4 regions of the Streptomyces sp. NPDC059256 genome follow, and region 1 is predicted to be linked to each of the others. Evidence: riboswitches for the same ligand, from Rfam matches in the RefSeq annotation. Region 1 holds a riboswitch; each other region holds the start of a gene.
The links. Region 1 has a riboswitch for cobalamin ahead of ACFXJL_RS28510 (prenyltransferase/squalene oxidase repeat-containing protein). Riboswitches for the same ligand answer to the same signal wherever they lie in the genome.
Positions count from the first base shown of each region.

Region 2: it holds a riboswitch for cobalamin, as region 1 does, so the genes downstream of both, cobN (cobaltochelatase subunit CobN) here and ACFXJL_RS28510 (prenyltransferase/squalene oxidase repeat-containing protein) in region 1, are expected to answer to the same signal.
Region 3: it holds a riboswitch for cobalamin, as region 1 does, so the genes downstream of both, metE (5-methyltetrahydropteroyltriglutamate--homocysteine S-methyltransferase) here and ACFXJL_RS28510 (prenyltransferase/squalene oxidase repeat-containing protein) in region 1, are expected to answer to the same signal.
Region 4: it holds a riboswitch for cobalamin, as region 1 does, so the genes downstream of both, ACFXJL_RS32255 (hypothetical protein) here and ACFXJL_RS28510 (prenyltransferase/squalene oxidase repeat-containing protein) in region 1, are expected to answer to the same signal.

Region 1 is NZ_JBHYZO010000020.1:35,205-40,808, forward strand. It holds gene ACFXJL_RS28495 (HAD family phosphatase) at 1-433, opposite strand, end outside; gene ACFXJL_RS28500 (hypothetical protein) at 892-1,740, shown strand; gene ACFXJL_RS28505 (hypothetical protein) at 1,943-3,355, opposite strand; cobalamin riboswitch at 3,461-3,606, opposite strand; cobalamin riboswitch at 3,668-3,797, shown strand; gene ACFXJL_RS28510 (prenyltransferase/squalene oxidase repeat-containing protein) at 4,028-5,604, shown strand, end outside.
Region 2 is NZ_JBHYZO010000002.1:556,593-562,196, reverse strand. It holds gene cobN (cobaltochelatase subunit CobN) at 1-2,288, opposite strand, end outside; cobalamin riboswitch at 2,323-2,483, opposite strand; gene ACFXJL_RS06940 (cobalamin biosynthesis protein CobG) at 2,562-4,250, shown strand; gene ACFXJL_RS06935 (precorrin-8X methylmutase) at 4,283-4,909, shown strand; gene cobJ (precorrin-3B C(17)-methyltransferase) at 5,005-5,604, shown strand, end outside.
Region 3 is NZ_JBHYZO010000007.1:51,640-57,243, reverse strand. It holds cobalamin riboswitch at 780-987, shown strand; gene metE (5-methyltetrahydropteroyltriglutamate--homocysteine S-methyltransferase) at 1,174-3,495, shown strand; gene ACFXJL_RS17780 (hypothetical protein) at 3,911-5,062, shown strand; gene ACFXJL_RS17775 (BCCT family transporter) at 5,458-5,604, opposite strand, start outside.
Region 4 is NZ_JBHYZO010000029.1:21,079-26,682, forward strand. It holds gene ACFXJL_RS32250 (ABC transporter substrate-binding protein) at 1-793, opposite strand, end outside; gene ACFXJL_RS32255 (hypothetical protein) at 850-1,239, opposite strand; cobalamin riboswitch at 1,278-1,481, opposite strand; gene ACFXJL_RS32260 (hypothetical protein) at 1,739-3,658, opposite strand; gene ACFXJL_RS32265 (hypothetical protein) at 4,146-5,363, shown strand.

The DNA of each region.
Region 1 (5,604 bases):
GCAGACGCTCCTCGGGTACGACCACATGCGAGAAGTGGCGCAGCAGACCGGCCGCCTCCAAGCCGTCCTGCACCACGTCGCGGGGGCAGTTGCTGGCAACGGCCAGCGGTGCGAACTCGGCGGCGCGGGCTACCAGCTCCGCGGCCCCCGGGGTGGTGGCGGGAGCCTCGGCGACCAGCGCCCGAAAGGTGTCGAGGAGCTGGTCCGTCACCTCCTCGGTGAGGTCGGGGCGGTGGATCTCGGCAGCCATGAGCTGGCCGCATTCGACGTAGTGGACACCTTTGGTCAGCTCGGCGAACTCATCGCTGACAACGATGTCAAATTGTTGGAGGACTTGATCCCGCGCCAGTTGCCAGTGGCGCTCACTGTCCATGAGCGTGCCATCGCAGTCGAACACGATGGCCGCGGGTGTCCACGGAAAGATTTCCGACATGCATTTTCCTCTTCCTTGCGGGGGCAGGCACGACAATTCCAGAAGTGAAACGTCGCCCGGGGGGTCTGCAAGCAGACAGAAGAATGCTTGAGTCGCAGGATGCGTAACGCATGACCCTGGCGCCGAGATGCTCCGCTTGGGGTAGGCATCTGACTCAATGGGAGCGGCGCGGGTGGTGAGTACAGCTAACTGCCAGTCAAGTTAATTGCATTGGCGGGCAGCGTCAATATCACCAGGGTTACCCGTATTAGATGCTCTATGTGCGACTGGACAGAATCTCAGCAGAGGCCAACCCCGTCGGGGCGCGTGGAAGCGAGTCCCTCCAGCAGCCCATGGCCGGGGGAGGACACGTCGTCACTCCACCGGGTGACCGTGCAGGGGCTGACCTGCCGCCCACGTTGACTCCGCCGTCGGAGAGTGGCGATTCAGGAGAACCATGAGCCGGATATTCTGCTGCCATGGCGTCGGGTATATCGAGACACGTTCCACAAGGTGACGAGTTGCTGCTCCTCATGCGCTGCACGGGCTACCGCTTCAATCGCAACGGCATCGCGACCGGATCCGCTCTGCCACCGGGCGAGGACGATCTGGCACAGGCGCATCAATTCGGCTGGCCCATCGCGGCGAAGGAGGAGTGGACGGCCGGTGAAATCGTTGATCGCGCGGTCCGAGCAGCCCAGGTACTGCATCCCGACGCAGTGCTCTCGGCCTTCGTCGCCGGTATCGGTGGAAGTTCACCGCGCGGCAGACAGATCCTGATCTCGTACGCGTGGGCTCGCCATCTCGCCGGGGCACCGATCGAGAAGGGCACCGTCCCCGACTGCGGACTCGACGAGATCGAGCACATCGACGTCACCGAGACGCTGGTGCGCATCGCCTGCGGATGGTCCTGGAACGAGGTCCCGGTGCACTTCCTCCCCGATCTGGAGGCCGCAGCGACCCATGGGCTGCCTGAGGCGACCGACAGGGACGTCGACGTGTTGCGCGCGCTGCTCGCGCTCGTGGCGGAACAGCCGCAGGGCACGACGCCGGGGCAGTTGGAGAAGGCCGTCGCCAGGGCCGGTCTGCTGGTGCGCACGGACAAGTACCGGCGCTACGGCGTGCTGATCGGGTTGGCAGAACTCGGGGTCCTGACCAACCCACTGCTCCCGCCCTCCTTCGACCGGTTCGTGTCGCGAGCCGAGGTGCACGCCGCCCATCGCCGGCTGCGCGGTGCTCCGCGCTCGGACATCACTCTTCCGCTCGCCGCCTGGCGCGGCGGTCTCGATCTCGCGCGTGCCGCCTGGTTGACCGATGTCTGCCGCTGACCGCCGCGGCGCAAGGCCCGTGTGTGACCGACGAACCGCTTCGGTCGCACACGGGCCTAGCTCTGTCTCCCGACGGTCCGGGACCCGGAGGCTGACATCGCCGCCGGGCGTCCGAGTGCCGCCACACTCCGTCTACGGAGACGGGTAGGGGTACGGGTACGGGGAGGGTCGGGCGGCTGGGGCGCCGCTCGCCCGGCCTGGCTCAGGCTCCCCAGCGCAGGGCGATGGTGTCCCCGATGTTGACCACCTTGCCCCGGGTGGCAGAGGCGAAGGCAGAGCCGTCGACGCTGACCTTCCAGGTGTTGGAACCGCTGTTGGACTTGCCGTTGATGGCGGTGATGGTGCCGGAGCCCGACGCCGGGGTCACGGAGGTCACGCAACCGGGCGGTGTGGCGGCCGAGGCCGCCGCGTTCAGCACGTCTGAGAGAGTGCTCGTACCTGCGGTGGGGGTGAAGGCGACCGAACAGACCTTGAGACCGCCTGCGCCGTCGTCCACGGTGAGGGCGAGTTCGGTGGCGGTGCCGGGGGTGAAGGCGCTCTCTGCGACCCACTGCGGCGCGCCGGGAGTGACGGGGGTGGGCGGAGCGGTGGTGAAACCGCCGCCCGCGACGGCACGGAGTGCGTCGATGGAGGCGTAGGCGGAGGGCCCGGTGTCGCTGGGCTTGTACTTGAAGCCGCCGGCCGGGTTGTACTGCTGGGCGATGAGGAAGTCGATGGGGGTCTTGCCCATGGAGGTGAGGAAGTCGCCCGTCTGGGCGTTGATGCCACAGGCGTTGAGCCCGGCGACCGCCCATCCGTTGGAGTTGGTGTTGATCCCGTACATCGCGTTGAACGCGCCGGTCGCGGGGACCAGTTTGTTCTTGAGGAAGGTTCTGGCCTGGACGATGTCCGTGTCCGTGTTGGGGACTCCGGACGCGCACAGGGCCGCCATCGAGGCGCCGGTCATATCGACATCGCTGGCTGCGCTGAGACGGGTGGGGTTGCCCTCGGCCTTCTGGTAGTCCCAGCCGCCGTCGTTGTGTTGGTTGGCCCGGATGCGGGTGGTCACCTTGTCCAGGAGCGCTTGGGGCACGCGTTGAGCACCGGTCTGGGTCTTCGCACCGGCGAGCGCGAGCGCGGCGAAGACGGTGCCGTTGTAGTTGGCCGAGGGGCCGAAGTAGCCGGCTTCGGCGGTTTGCCAGTAGCCGTAGACATCGGCGATCAGATTGCGGGAGGCGGACACCCGGGCGGGGTCGATGCCCGCCGCGTAGGCGTTCAGCGTGCCCCGCTCGTAGTCGGTGACGACGGGTGAGGCCGCGGGCCAACCGGCCGTGGTCAGCAGGTTCCGATAGACGGTTCGGGCGTTCTTCGTCACATCACCACCGGGTGTCACGTCCACAACCGCGGTACCGGCCGCGGCGAAGGCGCTGAAGGCCCACTCGTTGGAGAGTCCGGAGCCCGCGTACGAACCGTCCGCCGCCTGGAGGGACTTGAGGTAGGCGACGCCGTTGGTCTTGGAGGTGGCGATCTGGGCCGGTGTGGAGGTAGCCGCCGCGAGCGGCACGGTCAGGGCGATGAGCCCGATGGCTACGGGCACCGCCAAGGTGAGGCGGCGGGAGGTCGAGGGACGGTGCATGGCCTGCTCCTGTGGTGACAGGGACGCCGGCGCCGGGCGCACAGGACCGCGGAAAACCCGTGCGGCCGAGGCGAGTTCGGGCCGTCGTCCAATCGCGTGGTACGGCTTCGAGCGCTGCTGCACCGCATGGGCATTCGGGCTCGGAACGGTCCTTGCCGTCCCACACCGCTGCGCGTCAGCTCCGGGTTCACACCGGATTCCCCCATGTGGCAGCCCTGGACGCTACCCGAGCGGTGGCGAGTGCACCAGATCGGCCACGACGGTGGCCGGGAATCACCCACTTGCGATTCAGGTCACCTTGACGCTGTCTTTATCTGCATGTTCCAATCCGGCTGATACGCACTGCACTTCAGGGAAAGCCGGTCGAAATCCGGCGCTGACCCGCAACCGTAGGCCCGGCCGGAGCCGGGCGAGTCGGAATGCCTGGAGCAACAGTTTTTCAGCGAGAAGCGCCGTCGCGGACTACGGCGTGGTCGACCGGCGCTTCCCGCCTGCGATGACTCGGGGAGCGGCCCCTCAACCACGGCCGTCGCACGGCTGATGTGAGGAGCCGTGGTGGGCAGAGTCGGACGGAGAAGGCGGACAGCGCTGGTGGCGCTGTTGTCGGCCGTGTTTCTTCTCGGCGGCACCGGTGTCGCCTTCGTCAACGCTCCCCCGGTCGCGGCCGACCCGATGGCGCAGTGCACCGCGAGTGCCGGTGCCGTGGTCGCCGTGGACTTCGGGCCGTTCGGCGGCGCGGTGGAACGGGGCTGCGATGCCACTCCCACCACCGGCTACGAATTGCTGCACGAGGCTGGTTTCAGTACGGCCGGAACCGGCCACGACGGTCCGGCGTTCATCTGTCGCATCGGCCACGGATCCTTCAACTCCGGTACGCAGTACCCGACTCCGGCCGTGGAGGACTGCGTCCTCACGCCACAGGCGACCGCGTACTGGTCCTACTGGGTCGCCGCACCGGGTGACGACGACTGGTCGTACAGCCAGTACGGGGCGATGGACCGCAGGCCCCGGCCGGGGGACGTGGACGCCTGGGTCTTCGGCGGCACGGACATCGGTGGCAGCACGGGGCGACCGACGTTCACCCCTGACGAAGTGCGAGCGGGAGGTGGCACTCCCGGGCCCGATCCCGAGGTGCCCAACGTGCCACCGGCCGAGGTGAAGATCGCCAAGGCCGCCGCCTGGGTGCGGGGGAAGCTGACGGACGGTGAGCGAGTGGTGGACGACGGCTCCGAAACGCCCAACCACTTCCTCACCACCGAGGCCGCCTTCGCCCTCGCCGCTGCGGACGGCAAGAGTGCCACCCTGGACAGGACGATCGCCTTCCTGGGATCCGCCACCGATGCCTACGCCTATGCGGCGGGTCGGAGCGAGCCGCCGGACGCAACGGCAGCTGCTCGCCTCGCCCTGGTCGCAGCGGTGGCGGAGGCAGACCCCCGTGACTTCGGCGGGCACGACCTGCTCGCCGATCTGGTGGACAACGTCTGTGTGAGCGGCCCGGAGTCCGGCACCCACACACCCGGCTGCACCGCCAAGGGCGACTTCCGCAACGCGGCGTACACCGATGGACAGGCACTCGGGGTGCTGGCGCTGTTGCGTGGCGGCGTCCGGCCCCCGGTGGACACGGTGGCCAGGCTGGCTCGGCTCCAGTGCCGGAACGGCAGTGTCAGCAGCATCCTGATCGGCCCCGGTGAGAACTGTGACGGCGACCCCGCCACCACGGGTCTCGCCGTCCTCGCGCTCCACAAAGCGGGCGATCAGCGCACGGCAGTGACCAAGGCCCGCGACTACCTGGGCAGGGCTCAGTTCTCCAACGGCTCCTTCCCTGGCTACACGGGCGCCACCACGGGCAGTGTGATCGCCACGGCGTACGCGTCCCAGGCGCTGCGGGCCCTCGGCGACCGGGTGCGTGCGGACGCCGCGGTCTCCTGGCTGTCCCGGCAGCAACTCCCCGACGGCGGCTTCGGATTCGAGGAGGGCGCCACCGAATCGGTCGTGTACGCGACCGCGATCGCCACCCTCGCGGGCAAGGACACGAGCCTCGCGGACCTCACCACGAAGAAGCCCGAACCGACCACACCACCCACTCCCACTCCCACTCCCACTCCCACTCCCACTCCCACTCCCACTCCCACAGCACCGGTGCCCACTCCCCCGGGCTCCGGAAGCGGGGACGGCCCGGACCTGAAGAGAGGCGTCGCCTACCTCACCAGCGCGACGAACCTCCGGCAGGGCCGGTACTACGGCATCGG
Region 2 (5,604 bases), on a different contig from region 1:
AGCGCCCGGGCCTTCGCCTCGGCCTCGTCGGCGGTGGTGCGGGTCGCCGCGGACTCATCGAGCCCCAGCGCCTCCCGCAGCCCGGGCAGCGCGGTCGTACCGCCCCAGATCTGGCGGGCGCGCAGGATCGCCAGCACCAGGTTGACCCGGTCCGCACCGGCCGGCGCCTGGCCCAGGACGTGCAGTCCGTCGCGGATCTGGGCGTCCTTGACCTCGCACAGCCAGCCGTCGACGTGGAGGAGGAAGTCGTCGAAGCCGTCGTCGTCGGGACGGTCGGCGAGCCCGAGGTCGTGGTCGAGCTTCGCGGCCTGGATCAGCGTCCAGATCTGGGCGCGGATCGCGGGCAGCTTCGCCGGGTCCATGGACGAGATCTGCGCGTACTCGTCCAACAGCTGTTCAAGGCGGGCGATGTCGCCGTAGGAGTCGGCACGGGCCATCGGCGGTACGAGGTGGTCGATCAGGGTGGCGTGCACCCGACGCTTGGCCTGGGTGCCCTCACCGGGGTCGTTGACCAGGAACGGGTAGATCAGCGGCAGATCGCCGAGCGCGGCATCGGGTCCACAGGCCGCGGACAGTCCGGCGTTCTTGCCGGGCAGCCACTCCAGATTGCCGTGCTTCCCGAGGTGGATCATCGCATCGGCGCCGAAGCCGCCCTCGGCGTCAGGGGTGGCGATCCAGCGGTAGGCGGCCAGATAGTGGTGCGAGGGCGGCAGATCGGGGTCGTGGTAGATCGCAATGGGGTTCTCGCCGAAGCCGCGCGGCGGCTGGATGACGACCAGCAGGTTTCCGTGCCGCAGGGCGGCGAGGACGATGTCGCCCTCCGGATTGCGCGACCGGTCCACGAACATCTCACCGGGCGGCGGCCCCCAGTGCTCCTCCACAGCGGTGCGCAACTCCTCGGGGAGGGTTGCGTACCAGCGCCGGTAGTCGGCTGCGGGAATGCGGACCGGGTTGCGGGCCAACTGCTCATCGGTGAGCCACTCCCGGTCGTGGCCGCCCGCGTTGATCAACGCCCGGATCAGCTCGTCACCATCCCCGGACGCCAGCCCGGGCACGTCCTCGGTGCCGAAGTCATAGCCCTCGGCGCGCAGTCGCCGCAGCAGGGCGACGGCACTGGCGGGGGTGTCGAGGCCGACCGCGTTGCCGATGCGCGAGTGCTTGGTGGGATAGGCGGACAGGACCAGCGCGAGGCGCTTGTCCGCGGCGGGTATGCGGCGCAGCCTGGCGTGCCGCACGGCGATCCCCGCGACCCTGGCGGCGCGTTCCGGGTCGGCGACATAGGCCGGCAGCCCATCGGCGTCGATCTCCTTGAAGGAGAACGGCACGGTGATCAACCGCCCGTCGAACTCGGGCACCGCGATCTGGCTGGCCGCGTCCAGCGGGGAGACGCCCTCGTCGTTCTCCTCCCAGTCGGCGCGCGACCCGGTGAGACACAGGGCCTGGAGGATCGGTACGTCGAGCGAGGTGAGCGCACCCGCGTCCCAGGACTCGTCGTCACCGCCGGCGGACGCCTCGGCGGGCCGGGTGCCGCCGGCGGCGAGCACGGTCGTCACGATCGTCTCGGCCGCCCGCAACTCCTCGATCAACTCGGGCTCCGGCGCCCGTAGCGAGGCCACGTACAGCGGCAGTGCCCGGCCGCCCGCCGCCTCGATCGCCCCGCACAGGGTGTCCACGAACGCGGTGTTTCCGCTCATGTGGTGGGCGCGGTAGTAGAGGACGGCGATGGTGGGGCCGTCCGCAGCACCGGCCGCAGCACCGGCCCCTGCACCGTTTTCGCTGCCGGACGTGCGCTCCAGCCGCCCCCAGGAGGGCGCGGGCGCCGGCGGGTCGAAGCCGTGGCCGGTGAGCAGGACGGTGTCGGAGAGGAAGCGCGCCAACTGCTCCAGATTGGCCGGGCCACCGTGGGCGAGATAGGCGTGGGCCTCGGCGGCGATGCCGATGGGGACGGTGGAGGCGGCCATCAACTGCGCATCGGGCGCCTGCTCACCGGTGAGGACCACCAGCGGCTGACCGCTGGCGCGAATCCGGTCGAGCCCCTCCTCCCAGGCACGGACCCCGCCCAACAGTCGTACGACGACCAGCCCGGCGCCTTCGAGCAGCGCGGGCAGGTCGTCCAGGGCGGTGCGGGAGGGGTTGGCGTAGCGGAAGCCGACCGGGCCGCCCGCGGCACGGGCACTGAGCAGATCGGTGTCGGACGTCGACAACAGGACGATGTCGGGGGCGTCGCCGGGGGAGTTCGGCGGGCTGGTCGGTCCATCGGTCGAAGGGGTCTTCGGTGCGTGCGGCATACGGCATCGGGCCTTCCTCGGGGTGTCCACGCCCCGGGCGGTGTCTGGCGACGGGAGTTCCTGACTCGCCGCCCCGACGACTGCCTTCGTCCGGCCGGCTCACAGTGGCGGGACCGCGCCGGGTTCACACCGGGCTTCCTCCACTGTCGCCTTCTGCGTTGCCGGACCGGGTGGCCCGTCCCCGAAATAGTAAGGGTCGCCTATTCGGTGCGGTTCATACCGTCTTACTGCCGTGGCTCATACCGTCCCAAATGACGGTCATGACTGGTCGGTATGCTCGCCGACATGCCCACCTCACCCCGCCCGGCCCGAGCCGGCGCCACCGGTACGACCCCCTCCGGGGGGCGCGGTGACGCCTGCCCCGGCTCCCTGCGGCTGCACCGGGCGGACGACGGCGCACTGGCCCGGATCCGGATACCCGGGGGTGTGCTGCGCCCGGCGCAGGCCGAGGCACTGCTGACCGCGGCCCGACGGCTGGGCGACGGCGAACTGCACCTCACCTCTCGGGGCAATGTGCAGTTGCGCGGACTCGACGAGCAGTGCGGCGGAGAGTTGGCCCAGCTCCTGGGGAACGCAGGGCTGTTGCCGTCCGCGACCCATGAGCGGGTGCGCAACATCGTGGCCTCGCCACTGGCCGGGCTGGACGAACTCGGCGAACTCGGCGAACTGGCCGGGCAGGGCGGACTGGGCGGACTGGGCGGACTGGGGGGAAACGGCTCGGGGCGCGGCGTACGCCGGTGGTTGAGGGCGCTGGACGAACTGCTCTGCGCCAGCGATCGGGCGGCGGCCCTGTCGGGGCGTTTCCTGTTCGCCCTGGACGACGGGCGCGGCGACGTGGACGCCCTGCGCGCGGATGTGACCCTGCTGGCCGCCGACACATCCGGACCGACCGCGGCGGACCATGGCGGTGGCGCCGGACTGACCGCGGCGGACCATGGCGGTGGCGCCGGACTGACCGCGGCGGACCACGACGGTGGCGCCGGACTGCGGATCGGGGACAGCGATGACGTACTGCTGCTGGCCCGTTCGGACGATGGCCCGAGGGCCGCGCTGCTCTGTGCTGAAACGTTCCTGGATGCGGCGGATCTCACACCCGAAGCAAAGGTCTGGCGGATACGGGACCTCCCGGACACCGGCGCACGACTGCGGGAAGGGACCCTGGCACGGCTCGCGAAGGCCGGCATCCCCCTGGCGGGCATCCGACAGCACCCCCGGCGAGAGACCGCCACCCCGCCCCCGTACGGAATCGTCACCCCACCGGCCCCCCGGCAGACTCCCGACCCATCTGACCCACCCAACTCATCCGTCCCGCCCATGCCGCCCTTCCCGCCACTCCCGTCTTTCCCGTCCCTCCTGTGCATCCCGCGCGGCCCGAGCGGCCCATCTGAGGCCATCCGTCCCAGCGCCCCCGCCGCCACTTCCCCGGCAGCGCTCTCCATCGGCGCCCCCCTCGGCCGACTCACCGGCCCCCAGTGGGAACGGCTGACCAGCGCCGCCCGGAAGGCGCCCGACGGCGAACTGCGCCTCACCCCCTGGCGCGGAGTGATCGTCACCGGTGTGCCCGGCGACCAGGCCGGCAGCACCCTCGACGAACTGGCCGCAACCGGGCTGATCACCACGGCCGACTCCCCCTGGACCGGTGTGGGCGCCTGCATCGGCACGCCCGGATGCGCCAAGTCCGCTGCCGACGTCCGCGCCATGGCCGAGGCCGTGGTCTCATGGGAACTCCCGTCCGCAGTAGGGAGGTTCACCCAACTCCCCGTCTACTGGTCCGGCTGTGAACGCCGTTGCGGACGCCCCCCGGGAGACCGGGTCGATGCCCTCGCCACCCCCGACGGCAGCTTCCGAGTGACCCGCGTCTGCGGCGATCCACCCCCCGTCGCCCTCGGCACCACGGTCCCCACCGACACGTCCGCCGCCGCCCTCGCCCACACCGTGGCCCACGCCCGTCGCCCCCGATGACCTCCCCGTCCCCATAAGAGGAAGACCACACCGTGTACGAGTACGAGAAGGACGGACCGGCGATCTACCGCCAGTCCTTCGCCACCATCCGCGCCGAGGCCGACCTCACCGGCCTGCCGGCCGATGTCAGCCAGGTCGCGGTACGGATGATCCACGCCTGCGGAATGGTGGACCTCGTACGCGACCTCTCCTACACGCCCCAGGTCGTGGCGCGGGCCCGCGCAGCCCTGCGCGCCGGCGCCCCCATCCTCTGCGATGTCGCCATGGTCGCCAGCGGAGTCACCCGCAAACGACTCCCCGCCGACAACGAGGTGATCTGCACCCTCTCCGACCCCACCGTCCCCGCACTGGCGGCCGAACTCGGCACCACCCGCAGCGCCGCCGCACTGGAACTGTGGCGCGAGCGGATGGAAGGCGCCGTCGTCGCCGTCGGCAATGCCCCCACCGCCCTGTTCCGACTGCTGGAGATGATCGAGGAAGGCGCACCCCGCCCGGCCGCGATCATCGGCGTACCGGTCGGATTCGTGGGCGCCGCCGAATCCAAGGATGCCCTCGCCGACCATCCGTCCGGCCTGGAACACCTGGTGATACGCGGCAGACGCGGCGGCAGCGCGATGGCCGCAGCCGCACTCAACGCCATCGCCAGCGAGGAAGAGTGAACGTGAACGACGCCCACAGCCGCATCGCTGAAGGTGCCCCGGCCACCCCCGGCAAGCTCTACGGCGTCGGGCTCGGCCCCGGCGACCCCTCGCTGATGACCCTGCGCGCGGTGGAAGTCATCGCCGCCGCCGATGTCGTCGCCTACCACTCGGCCCGCCACGGCCGTTCCATCGCCCGCTCGATCGCCGCGAAGCACATCCGCGCCGACCAGATCGAGGAACGGCTGATGTATCCGCTGACGGTGGAGACCACCGACCACCCCGGCGGCTACCGCGGCGCCCTCGACGACTTCTACGAAGAGGCGTCCGAGCGGCTCGCGGCCCATCTCGACGCCGGCCGCACGGTCGCCGTGCTCGCCGAGGGCGACCCCCTCTTCTACGGCTCCTACCAGCACATGCACAAGCGGCTCGCCCACCGCTACCCAACCGAGGTCATCCCCGGGGTCACCTCGGTCAGCGCGGCAGCCGCCCGCCTCGGAGAGCCCCTGGTGGAGGCCGACGAGGTGCTCACCATCCTGCCCGGCACCCTCCCCGAGGAGGAGTTGGCGGCCCGTCTCGCGGCGACCGACTCGGCCGTCGTGATGAAGCTGGGCCGCACCTTCACCAAGGTGCGGAGCGCCCTGGAGCGCACCGACCGCCTCCACGAGGCCCGCTACGTCGAACGCGCCACCATGCCCGACGAGCGCACTGGCCTC
Region 3 (5,604 bases), on a different contig from region 1:
GGAGACGCGATCGTTCCCACCACCACTGACTGAGCAGCGACCAACCATCATTGGCTGAGCAGGGAAGTTCGTGGTGGCGGAGTTCAGTTCACTCGCGATGGAATCACCGCAACCTCCTACGCCCAGTTTCCCATAGGCGAGGGTGATTCGCCTCTCGGCCCTGGAACTTGCGCCAGTGGTTCCGGTCGCCACGCAAGGGGAAATCGGCGAGAGTTGGTGAATCTGCGACAAGGAGTCAGTTTGCCCAGCGTCCTCAGGATGTCGTCCAACAGTTCCGCCCCGCGCTGTCGAAACAGGCGATCGATCTCGTCACCAGCCTTCTTGCGATTCCAGCGCAGACAGCGATTCCGCCCACCCGGGACCAGTGCCACTTCGTCAACTTTGCTTCACCCTCTGCACGGTGGAATCCGTTGATGGCCTGGCGGACGGTGGCGCCTGACCCCAGCAGCGCACCGAGGTCGCACACGGCGATGCGAAGGCACTGGGACCCTGCGGGCCGTTGTGCCTCGATCCCTGTGCCAAGCGGTGGACCCGGGCCCCGGGGGAAGAGCTCATCCGGCGGGAACACTTCGGCTGATCCGTCCGATCGAATGGTTGTCGTTTTGACTTGTTGTGCGGGTGGTGGTGGCCACGCGGGGAACAGGGGGAGCGAGCTGGCGTACGGCTCCGGACACGTCGGGCCGTTTCCACCCTGCTCCATCCGTGTCTCATATCACCGTCCGGAATATGGGCACTACTGTCCGACGCTGACCGATCCCTCTAGGGTGGCGGGTGCAGCTGGTTCGCTCTGCCCTCCAGGTAGGCGCGTCGTAAGAGGGAACCCGGTGGGAATCCGGGACTGCCCCGCAGCGGTGAGTGGGAACGACCGCCGTCATACGCACTGGATCCGGGCAACGGTTCTGGGAAGCGACGGCCAGTAGGTGCCCGCCGGGAGACCGGCAGGCGTGCCCGCGAGTCCGAAGACCTGCCCGCTGTCCGCGCACGACCCATTCGTACGCGGTATCCCGGTGACCTCGTGGGCGGGTTGGGGGCACCCTCAGACGTAGTCTGGGGGAGTACATATCAGGTGGACGACCGCGCCCAGTGCGCACCTTTGGTCCGCCGGATCTGTCACCCCTTCGCGTTCTCGTCCCGTCCCGGGACTGCAGGAGACATCTCGCGAAGGAGAGTTCTGTGACAGCGCAGTCCGCAGCCGCGGCAGCACGAGCCACCGTGTACGGCTACCCCCGCCAGGGGGCCCATCGGGAACTGAAAAAGGCCATCGAGGGCTACTGGAAGGGCCGTGTCACCGCAGACGCCCTCCGGGAAACAGCGGCTGGTCTTCGTCGGGAGAACTGGCAGCAGTTGTCCGACGCCGGCATCCACGAAGTACCGACCGGTGACTTCTCCTACTACGACCATGTGCTGGACACCAGCGTCATGGTCGGTGCGATCCCCGCCCGCCACCGTGAGGCCGTCACGGCGGACGCACTCGACGGCTACTTCGCCATGGCACGCGGCACCCAGGACCTTGCACCACTGGAAATGACCAAGTGGTTCGACACCAACTACCACTACCTGGTCCCCGAACTCGGACCCGACACCGTCTTCACGGCCGACTCCACCAAGCAGGTGGCCGAGTTGAAGGAAGCCCAGGCACTCGGCCTCAACGCCCGACCTGTCCTCGTCGGACCCATCACCTACCTCCTCCTGGCCAAGCCCGCGCCCGGGGTCGCAACCGACTTCGAACCGCTGACCCTGCTGGACCGGCTGCTGCCCGTCTACGCGGAGGTCCTCGCCGACCTGCGTGCGGCCGGCGCGGAATGGGTGCAACTCGACGAACCCGCCCTCGTCCAGGACCGCACCCCGGCCGACCTGAACGCTGCCGCCCGCGCCTACCGTGATCTCGGCGCGCTCACCGACCGGCCCAAGCTCCTGGTCGCCTCCTACTTCGACCGCCTCGGGCAGGCACTCTCAGTCCTCGCCAAGGCGCCCGTCGACGGCCTCGCACTCGACTTCACCGAGCGGGCCGCGGGCAACCTCGACGACCTCGCCGCCGCCGGCGGACTCCGCGGCAAGCGCCTGATCGCCGGAGTGGTCAACGGCCGTAACATCTGGATCAACGACTACGAGAAGTCCCTCGCCACCCTCGGCACCCTCCTCGGCCTCGCGGACCAGGTCGACGTGGCAGCCTCCTGCTCCCTGCTCCACGTCCCACTGGACGCCGACGCGGAAGGTGACATCGACCCGCAGATCGTTCGCTGGCTCGCCTTCGCCCGACAGAAGAGCACCGAGATCGTCACCCTCGCCAAGGGACTCGCCCAGGGTACCGACGCCATCGCCACCGAACTCGCCGCCAACCGGGCCGATCTCGCCTCCCGCACCAACTCCGCCCTCACCCACAGCCCCGCAGTCCGCGCCCGTACCGCCGCCATCACCGACACTGACGGCCGCCGCTCCCAGCCCTACGCCGAACGAACCGTCGCGCAGCGCGCACACCTTCAGCTGCCCCTGCTGCCGACCACCACCATCGGATCGTTCCCCCAGACCAATGAACTGCGCACCGCCCGTGCTGATCTGCGCGCCGGGCGCATCGACATCGCCGGCTACGAAGAGCGCATCAAGGACGAGATCCGCGACGTCCTCGCCTTCCAGGAGAAGGCCGGCATCGACGTCCTCGTCCACGGCGAGGCCGAACGCAACGACATGGTCCAGTACTTCGCCGAGCAGCTCACCGGCTACCTCGCCACCCAACAGGGCTGGGTCCAGTCCTACGGCACCCGCTACGTCCGGCCGCCCGTCCTGGCTGGAGACATCTCCCGTCCCGAACCGATGACGGTCCGCTGGACCTCCTACGCCCAGTCCCTGACCGAACGACCCGTCAAGGGAATGCTCACCGGCCCGGTCACCATGCTCGCCTGGTCCTTCGTCCGCGACGACCAACCCCTCGGCGACACCGCCCGCCAAGTCGCCCTCGCCCTCCGTGACGAGGTCAACGACCTGGAAGCCGCAGGCACCTCCGTGATCCAGGTCGACGAACCCGCACTGCGCGAAACACTCCCGCTGCGCACCGCCGACCATGCCGAGTACCTGGAGTGGGCCACCGAGTCCTTCCGCCTCACCACCAGCGGCGTACGGCCTGACACCCAGATCCACACCCATATGTGCTATGCCGAGTTCGGCGATATCGTCCAGGCCATCGACGACCTTGACGCCGACGTCATCAGCCTGGAAGCCGCCCGCTCCCACATGCAGGTCGCCCGCGAACTCGCCACCCACGGCTACCCCCGCGAAGCCGGACCTGGGGTGTACGACATCCACTCCCCGCGCGTGCCCAGCGCCGCAGAGGCGGCGACCTTGCTGCGCAAGGGGCTTGAGGCCATCCCGGCCGAGCGCCTATGGGTCAACCCCGACTGCGGACTGAAGACCCGGGGCTGGCCCGAGACCAGGGCATCGCTGGAGAACCTGGTCTCCGCGGCCCGCGAGGTCCGCGCCGAACTGACCGGAGGCGCCTGACCTCACAGGGCCGGGGGCTGGAACGCGCTTTCCAGCCCCCGGCCCCTGGCGTGCGGTGCTGGTCCACGACGGACCTTCCGAACAACTCACGGTCGCGTTGACGACTTCGCCCCCAGCCCCGGCGTCGGCCTGGTGACCAGCGGCGTGGTCACGGAGATCCTGTTCGCCCGCACCGCATCCGGTCCTTGACGAGCGCGGGTAACCGGGCAGCTGGGCTCTGCTTGTTGTGCGCCATGTCGCCACGACGGGCGGAGGGGACAGCAGCCTGCAATGGGCGTTTCTCCGGTACATCACCAAGTGAAGCGCAAGCGCGCGGACCGATCCCTCCGGTGTCCGAGGCCGCGTCTAGGGTGCTGTTGACGATGTATCGCCACCCGGTTGCATCCGGGTTCGTCAACAGAAGTTGGAGAAGGACATGCACCTCTTCGATACCGCGGATCTTCCGGATATGGATGACTGGGACGGGTGGCTGACCTGCGCGGATCGCCTGACCGGGGTGGGTGACCTGCGGGGCAGAGCGATCCGGCTCGAACACCACAGTGAGACCGGGGGCGGTGACCAGGCTCTGACGGCAGCCGCCTACCGAGAAGTTGAACGCCAACTGGGGCTGGATGGGCTCCGAGAAGACGGCTCCTGGCGGTTCACCTGGCGTCGTGGCTGCATCGATGAGGCGTCCTTCCGCCTGGCCGCCGACACCCGGCCGCAACGCCGGGAACTGGTGCAACGCCTTCTGAAGGATCACCCGCACGCCGCACCCGCCGACCCGGCTGACGCCGAGCAGTGGGAAGGCGCACTGATCGACGCGCTGCTCTCCCACTCCGCCGCCCACCGACTGCGCACACTCGATCTGCACCTCACCGACTACCATCGTTCCGCCGAGCACGCCGCGATCGCCCTGGCCGCCCGGCAACGCACTCGGCTGGAGCGTCTGTACTTCGGCTACGACTTCGATCTCCTGTATGAGCACAGTGCGGGATCGACGGGGAACCCTATCGATCCGCTGGCCCACCTCAACAAAGGTCTGGTGCAGACCGACATATGGGGCTCGCTTCCCGCCCTGTGCGCACTGGAACTCGAAGGCGCGTTCCTGTTCCACAGCGTGGACCACGACAGCCTGACCCGGCTGAGGGTCAGAGGCCCCGCTCTCGCGGACGGCTCGATTCTCGGCCTCGGAACGCTGCCCGGCCTGGTCTCCCTGGAAGTCGAGGTCGGCGATGACGTCTTCGGGTGCCTGCCCCCACTGGAGCAGTTGGGTGAGCTGAACACCTCCGACTACCCTCGGCTCACCGATCTCGACCTCTCCCGGGCGGAGTTCGACGCCACCTCCTACGAGGTCCTTTCCGCACTGGCGCAGTCCCCTGTCCTTCCTGGGCTCAGACGTCTGTCCCTCAGGGAGTTGACGGTCGGCCGGATGGACTGCGAGGGAGATCCGGTGTCCGCGGCCGGGGCGCTGGCTCCACGGTTCGCGCATCTCGATCTGCGGGTGGACGGCGCCGTCGATCTCGAAGGGACCGACGACGAGGGGGTCGACCGGGCTCTTTCCCTGTTTGGTCTGAGCCGGAGCTGATCTGTCGGGCGACCACGGACGCGTCAAGTCTCATCTGACCCAATGCTTGGAGGAACAACGCAGCCACGGGATAGAGGCCGTGTGGACACTGACGCCCTGACTCCCATCTACCTCGACACGGTGATGAACGGGTTGGCGATGAACTCTGCCTGGCCGGCTCCCACGATCCGGCGCCGTGTACAGAACCAGGACGGGGAGGGTGTCGTTGCCGACAGCGGATGTGCCGCGCTCACACCCGTGCAGGAAGTCGGGGCGGTGGTAACCGCGCCCTGCCCCGGGTGGAACTGGACGATTCACACCTCAACCAGCAACAGCCAGTCCCCAACGACGACAAGCAAACCGACCCAGGTCAGCAGCGCGGACTCCGTGTACGAGTCCGGGACCCTGTGGGTGTGTCACTCGTCGTTCTCGGGATTCTCCTGGCTGCGGGACCGGACGATCCGGCGCAGTCGATGGTGCCGATCCGGGCCCGTCTCGGAGATCACCTCGCCGACCATCGCCCGTACTGCGTCGCGTACGCCGTGGAGTGCCTGACCGCGTGC
Region 4 (5,604 bases), on a different contig from region 1:
TCACGACGACCTCGGGGGCCCGTTCGGCGACCTGCTCGAACGAGACATCACCGAACTGCTTGTCCAGATCGGCGAAGATGTTGGCCCCGCCCGCCTCCTTGATCATCTCGTTGCCGACGCCCGCGCCACCCGCGGTGAACGCCGTCTTGTCCCCGCTGTCGTATACGAACACCTTGAGCGCATCGACACCGCCGAGCTTCTTGTCGACCGCACCGAGTGCCGCCTCGGCCTTCTTGACCTCGCGTTCCGCACGCTCCGGAACCCCGAATATCTTCCCGATGCCGCGTAGTTCCTCGCCGATCATCGCCATCGTCACCGGTCCCGTCGGGCACTCCTCCACATTCAGATAGGAGTCGACGCCCGCTTTGGCGAGAGCGGCCCTGCTGCGGCCCTCCTTCTCGTCGAAGGTGCTCGCGAACCCGGCGTAGGCGAAGTCCGGTTCGGCGTTCAGCAGCACCTCGAAGGACGGGTACTCCTTCGAGAGCACCTTGATCCCCCGATAGGCGTCCTGGTACTCGGGGAGGATCTTGTCGTCGAGATAGGCGGTGCCCACCATCGACTTCTCCAGACCGAGAGCGAGGAGCACTTCGGTGGCGTGCTGGTTCAGCGTCACCGCGCGCTGCGGCGGACGCTCGTACGTCGTCTTCACCCCGCAGTTGGTCACGGTGACGGGGAAGCCCTCGGTTGCGGATCCCGAGGCGGCGGGATCGTCCCGGTCGGTTGATGTGCCACCGCCGCAGCCCGCCACCAGGAAAGCGGCAGCGGCCAGCAGGGACAGGGAGCGTTTCGCCATGGTGTGGTCGGTCCTCTCACCGCGGACGCCGTTGCGCCGCGGTCGGTTGGCAGGGTTCAGCGGGGGTCGGCGGACGACGCGTCACGGACCCGCCGTGGCGGGGTGAAGGCGTACAGGCCGAGGATCTCCGGCAGCGGGGCCTCTCCGGGGCCGCCCGCGCGCACCCAGTCGACGATGTCGTCGGTCGCGGCGGGGTCGTTGACGAGGCCGAGCCAGACAGGACGGGCACCGGCGGCGCGTCCCGCAGCCGAGGGCTGGACGACGACCACATTCGCCTGGTCGCAGACGTCCAGACACTCGGAGATCCGTACCGGAAGGTCCCGGCTCAGCGCGGCGACCTGCGCCGCGTGATCGATACCGGTCACCTTCGCGCTGCCGCAGCAGCAGTCCCGGCACACGACGACCCGGCACGGCGCCGGAGCCCCGGAACGTTGCCCTTCGGGCATCCCGACTCACACTCCCCTCTGGGGAGATCCGCCCCAGTCTGTCGAGGAGGCGACCGCGTGAGTCTCCTGGCTCTCGGGTCAACGCTCGCCCCAGCCTTCCCACCCGCGTAGGGGCAGTGGTCTGTTTGGGGTTCGCTCGCCGATCACAGTGGCGGGACCGCACCGGATTCACACCGGTTTCCTCGATCCGCCGTCGCCTTTCGGCGTCATCATGACAGACGGCGCGGCCGGATCGTATGCCTGGGCCGCAGTTGCAGCGCAGGTCACACGGCGAAGCCTCGGTCGGGTGGCGCAATCCACCAACCCGACAGGTGGCCGGGGCGGCTGTCCGCCTTCCCGGTGAGAGGGGCGCGCGGAACCGGCACACATCTGCGCGATGGCATCCTCCAGCGCCTGCCCGGGCGAAAGCCTCTGCGGTGGGCCAACTCGATCCACCGGGGCAGCGGTCTGCCGGAGCTCAGGGTCAGACCGCCACGGCTGCCCGGTGGTCTGATGCTGATCAGCTTCGGGCCGCCACGGCTGCCGCGACCGTGGCCAGGATGCGATGCAGGACAGGGACCGGAATCGCCGGATTGGTGACCGCCGCGCATGCCGTGTCGCGATCGTGCAGCAGCGCGGCGAGGACGCGGGCAGGCAGCCGTGGATTGCGCAGGGCGGCCCCGCGGACGTGAGCCGCCGGGTCGTTCAGAAACCTCACCGCGTCAGCCGGTGACAGCCGGGTGTCCTCGGCCGCGCGGTGGCGCACCTCGGCCTCGGGGTCGCGAGCGAGATGTGCGACGTCGGCAGGCGTGGACTCCGGATCGTCCAGCGCCAGACGGCGCATCCGTCCATCGGGGTCGCCGACGTAGCGCAGCAGGCCAGTACGGGGGAAGTTGGGGTGGCCGCGGGGGCGGTCAGGGTGACTGAAGCTGCCGTCCCACCAGCGCCAGACCTCCAGCAGCAGCTCGGCCGGCGCGTCATCGCACGATTCGGCGAGGAACAGGCGGACCGTCTTGTCCTCGTCCCGCGCCAGACGCTCCACGACGTCCGCTGGAAGATGCCGGGCCCGGGCCACGCTTCGGCGGATGAGCGGATGGGACGACATGGCGAGGCGGCGCATCGCATCGGCGTCACCGTGCAGGCCCTTGACCCAGGGCAGAGTCTTCGACATCGACGCCAGGTCGAAGTCGTAGCGCACCGCGGCACGTTGCTCCTCGTTGAGGTCGGGCCGCAGCGCCACCGCCGAGCGGACGCCGTCGTCTCGGTCCTCCGCCAGGAGGGCGACACCGTGCGCGCTGAGCCGGGGGTTGGCGGCCAGCGCTCGGCGTACCTCCGCGTCCCCGTCCCGGACCAGCTCCGCCTCCAACTCGGTTACGAGACGACACCGTTCGAGCGCACGCCGGGGCGCCGGCAGCCCGGCCAGGACCTCGTGAGGCATGGGGACGTCATGGTGGTGGGCGAGGAGCGCCGCCGTACGCACCGAATGGTCGGAGTCGGCCAGTAGCCGTGTCCGCAGCGGAGCGGCGAGCTCTTCCCACCGGGCGCAGGCAGCCGACCGCACCCGGGGATCGGCGTCGGCCGCGAGGCGGGGGAGGTGGTGCACGGGGAGCCCGGGAAGTTCGGCGGCCTCGGCGCGGCACGGGCCGTTGAGGAGGTCGTCGTACAGGTCAGCGGCAAGTGCGACGCCCCAGGCGCAGGCGCGCTCGGTCCAGAGCACGCGCCGGGTCGGCGACGATTCGGCGCGGACCAGGCGTACCCACTGATCGGACGTGAGCCGGGGCCCGAAGGTGTCCACGAGTCTTGAGCGCATCTGTGGATCGGGGTGCGCGAGGGCGGCGTCGAAGACGGCGGGCCGGTCGCAGCCGTGCAAGAAGCCCACCTCCACATCCAGCAGTCGGACGAGGAGCTCGTCCGGCGCGGCCGGATTGGACCCGATCCCCTCCGCCCAGTGCAGCGGCCACGCCGGCCGGCCGGGCACCGTCGCCCACACCGCGTCCCGCTCGACCGCCGTCTCGTGCCCAGCGGTCGCGGCGGCCTCCTCCAGTCGTTCCGGTAGTCGATCGAGGGCTGTCACCCGAGGACCATCTGCGCCGGGAACCTCCGCCAGGAGCACCTGCCCGTCGAGGGAGAGCGCCACGAACCCCGGGCCACCGGTCAGCCCCGGCACAACGCCGCCGGTGTGGCGGACCCGCGTCCACCGGGAGTCGTTGCCGCCGAGCCGATGTCCGAGGACCGCCACCAGGAACTCGCCGTCGGCATCTGCCAGGCGGCGCCACCACCTGGTGTCGATGGCTTTCCCGACCGCACCGTCCGGCGCCGCGATCCCTCGCGCGATCCGCCAGCCGGCCTCCGGCGGCAACAGGCTGTCCGGGCGGACGTCCTCGACGACCGTGAGTCCGACGCGCGGGAGCAGTTCGTGGAGTTCCCCTCGATGTTGCACGCGGCCATGATCCGCGCCCACTCAGGGTGGGACAAGGCCCTCAGCCCGGGTACGTGGCAAGCTCTCACCCGCGTACTCCCAGCCAAGTGGCATGCGCTGCTGCGCAGTTGAGCGACAGAGACCCCTCCCGGCCCGGGGCTTGGTGCCGAGCGATGGCCGGAAGCCGCCGGGGTTTCCCGCCGCGTCCAAGCGGCCGGGGGAGCTCCCCTGTCGTGGGCCGCGATCCTCACCGGGGGACCGGAAGTGCTGTTGGGGAGCCTTCATCTGGAGCCGGGCCCATCCGGGGACGGGACGGACGCGTCGGACAGCGGGTGACACGAGCAAGGTGAACGGGTGTACGAATCCAGCCGTTTCCAAGATCAGGCTGCCAATGCGGCGCCAGAGGCGGAAAACTTGGGCCGCAGCGCGGGTTCCCTGTGTGCCTGAAACAGATGAAATGCCCCTGCACTTGCACATCAATGTCCTTGAAGAGATCAGGAGTCTCCGGATGGCCCCCTTGCGCGTTGCCCGGCCTGTAACCGTTGCCGCCACGGCGGCGGCAACCGCCCTGTTCCTCCTGGGTTCGGCGCCCGTGGCAGTGGCCGAACGCTCCGGACCGGAGCTGAATTCACGGCTGCTCCCGATCCCGGTGGGAGGACTCCACAGTTTCGTCAAGGGGCTGAACAGCAGTGGCACGGTCGTCGGCGAGTACTACGTGGAGGGCTCCGACGGGCCACTCGGGATCCGGTGGAACGCCAACAGCCCCGGCTACACCCGCCTGGCGCCACTGCCCGGGGAGCGGTTCAGCCGCGCGATCGCGCTGAGCGACCGTGGATGGGCGGTCGGCACGTCCTACAACAGCCTGCCCCACACCAACCCCGTCCGCTGGACACCGGGCGCCACTCCGACGCGGTTGACGCTTCCCGCTGGGACCCAAGGCGGCAACGCGTCGGCCGTCAACAATTCCGGTGTCGTGGTCGGCGACGCGTCGGAGGAGAGCAACCGCTCCCACCCCCTGCGCTGGCAGTCTGACGGCAGCAGGACCGACCTGCCCGTGCTGCCCGGCGACAACAGCGGCACCGCGACGTCGATCAACAATGCGGGCACGGCGGTCGGGTGGACCGAGAAGCGCGACGGCACCGGTGGCCCCGCGCACCCGGTGCGCTGGAACGCGGCGGGTGTTGTGAGCGCGCTGCCCCTCCCGGCGGGGATCGCCGGGGCCCGGGCCAGCCAGATCACCGACAACGGCGTGGTCTTCGGTCATGGGCGGCTGGCCGGGAGCACGGAGTACGACCGGGTCCTGGTGTGGGCGGCCAACGGCACCGTCCGCGACGCCGGGCGTGGGCGGGGATACGACGTCAACCGGGCGGGCACCGCCGTGGGGGCTTCGTTGGAGGACAACCCGAACGGCGACACGGCCCGCTGGAATGCGAACGGCACCCGCACAGTGCTTGCCAATCCGGCGGAAGCGGCCGGGGAGGTGCTGGCGATCAACAACCGGGGGGCGGCCGTCGGATACGCGTGGCCGCCGGCCGGTAACCCCGCGTTGGACAAGGCCCTGTTGTGGAAGCCCAACGGCACGGTCGTCCCGCTGCCGTCGACGCCTCTCGGTCCCTACGCCGCGGCGTTCGCGATCAACGACGCAGGGGTGATCGCCGGATTTGCCGTCGGCACCGATGGCGCCGGCAATGCGACGACCTGGCGTGCGACCGTCTGGAAGCGCTGAGGGCCGCCGCCTCCTTGACGGGAGCTCCGGTACGGGGGCGGCAAGGAACGCAGCTCACGGTCCCCGGCGCGTCAGGCGCCGGGGATGGGCTGGGGCTGCCGCCCGTCCGCCCTTGCTGTGGGCGGCGCTGGTGCAGCAGTACGACTCTGGCAGGGCCGGAGTCCCGGCGCCCTTCGGGAAGCCGATGTCGATCCAGCCGGGACCCGGCTGGGGGCGTACGCGGGCAGGCTCATGACCTGGG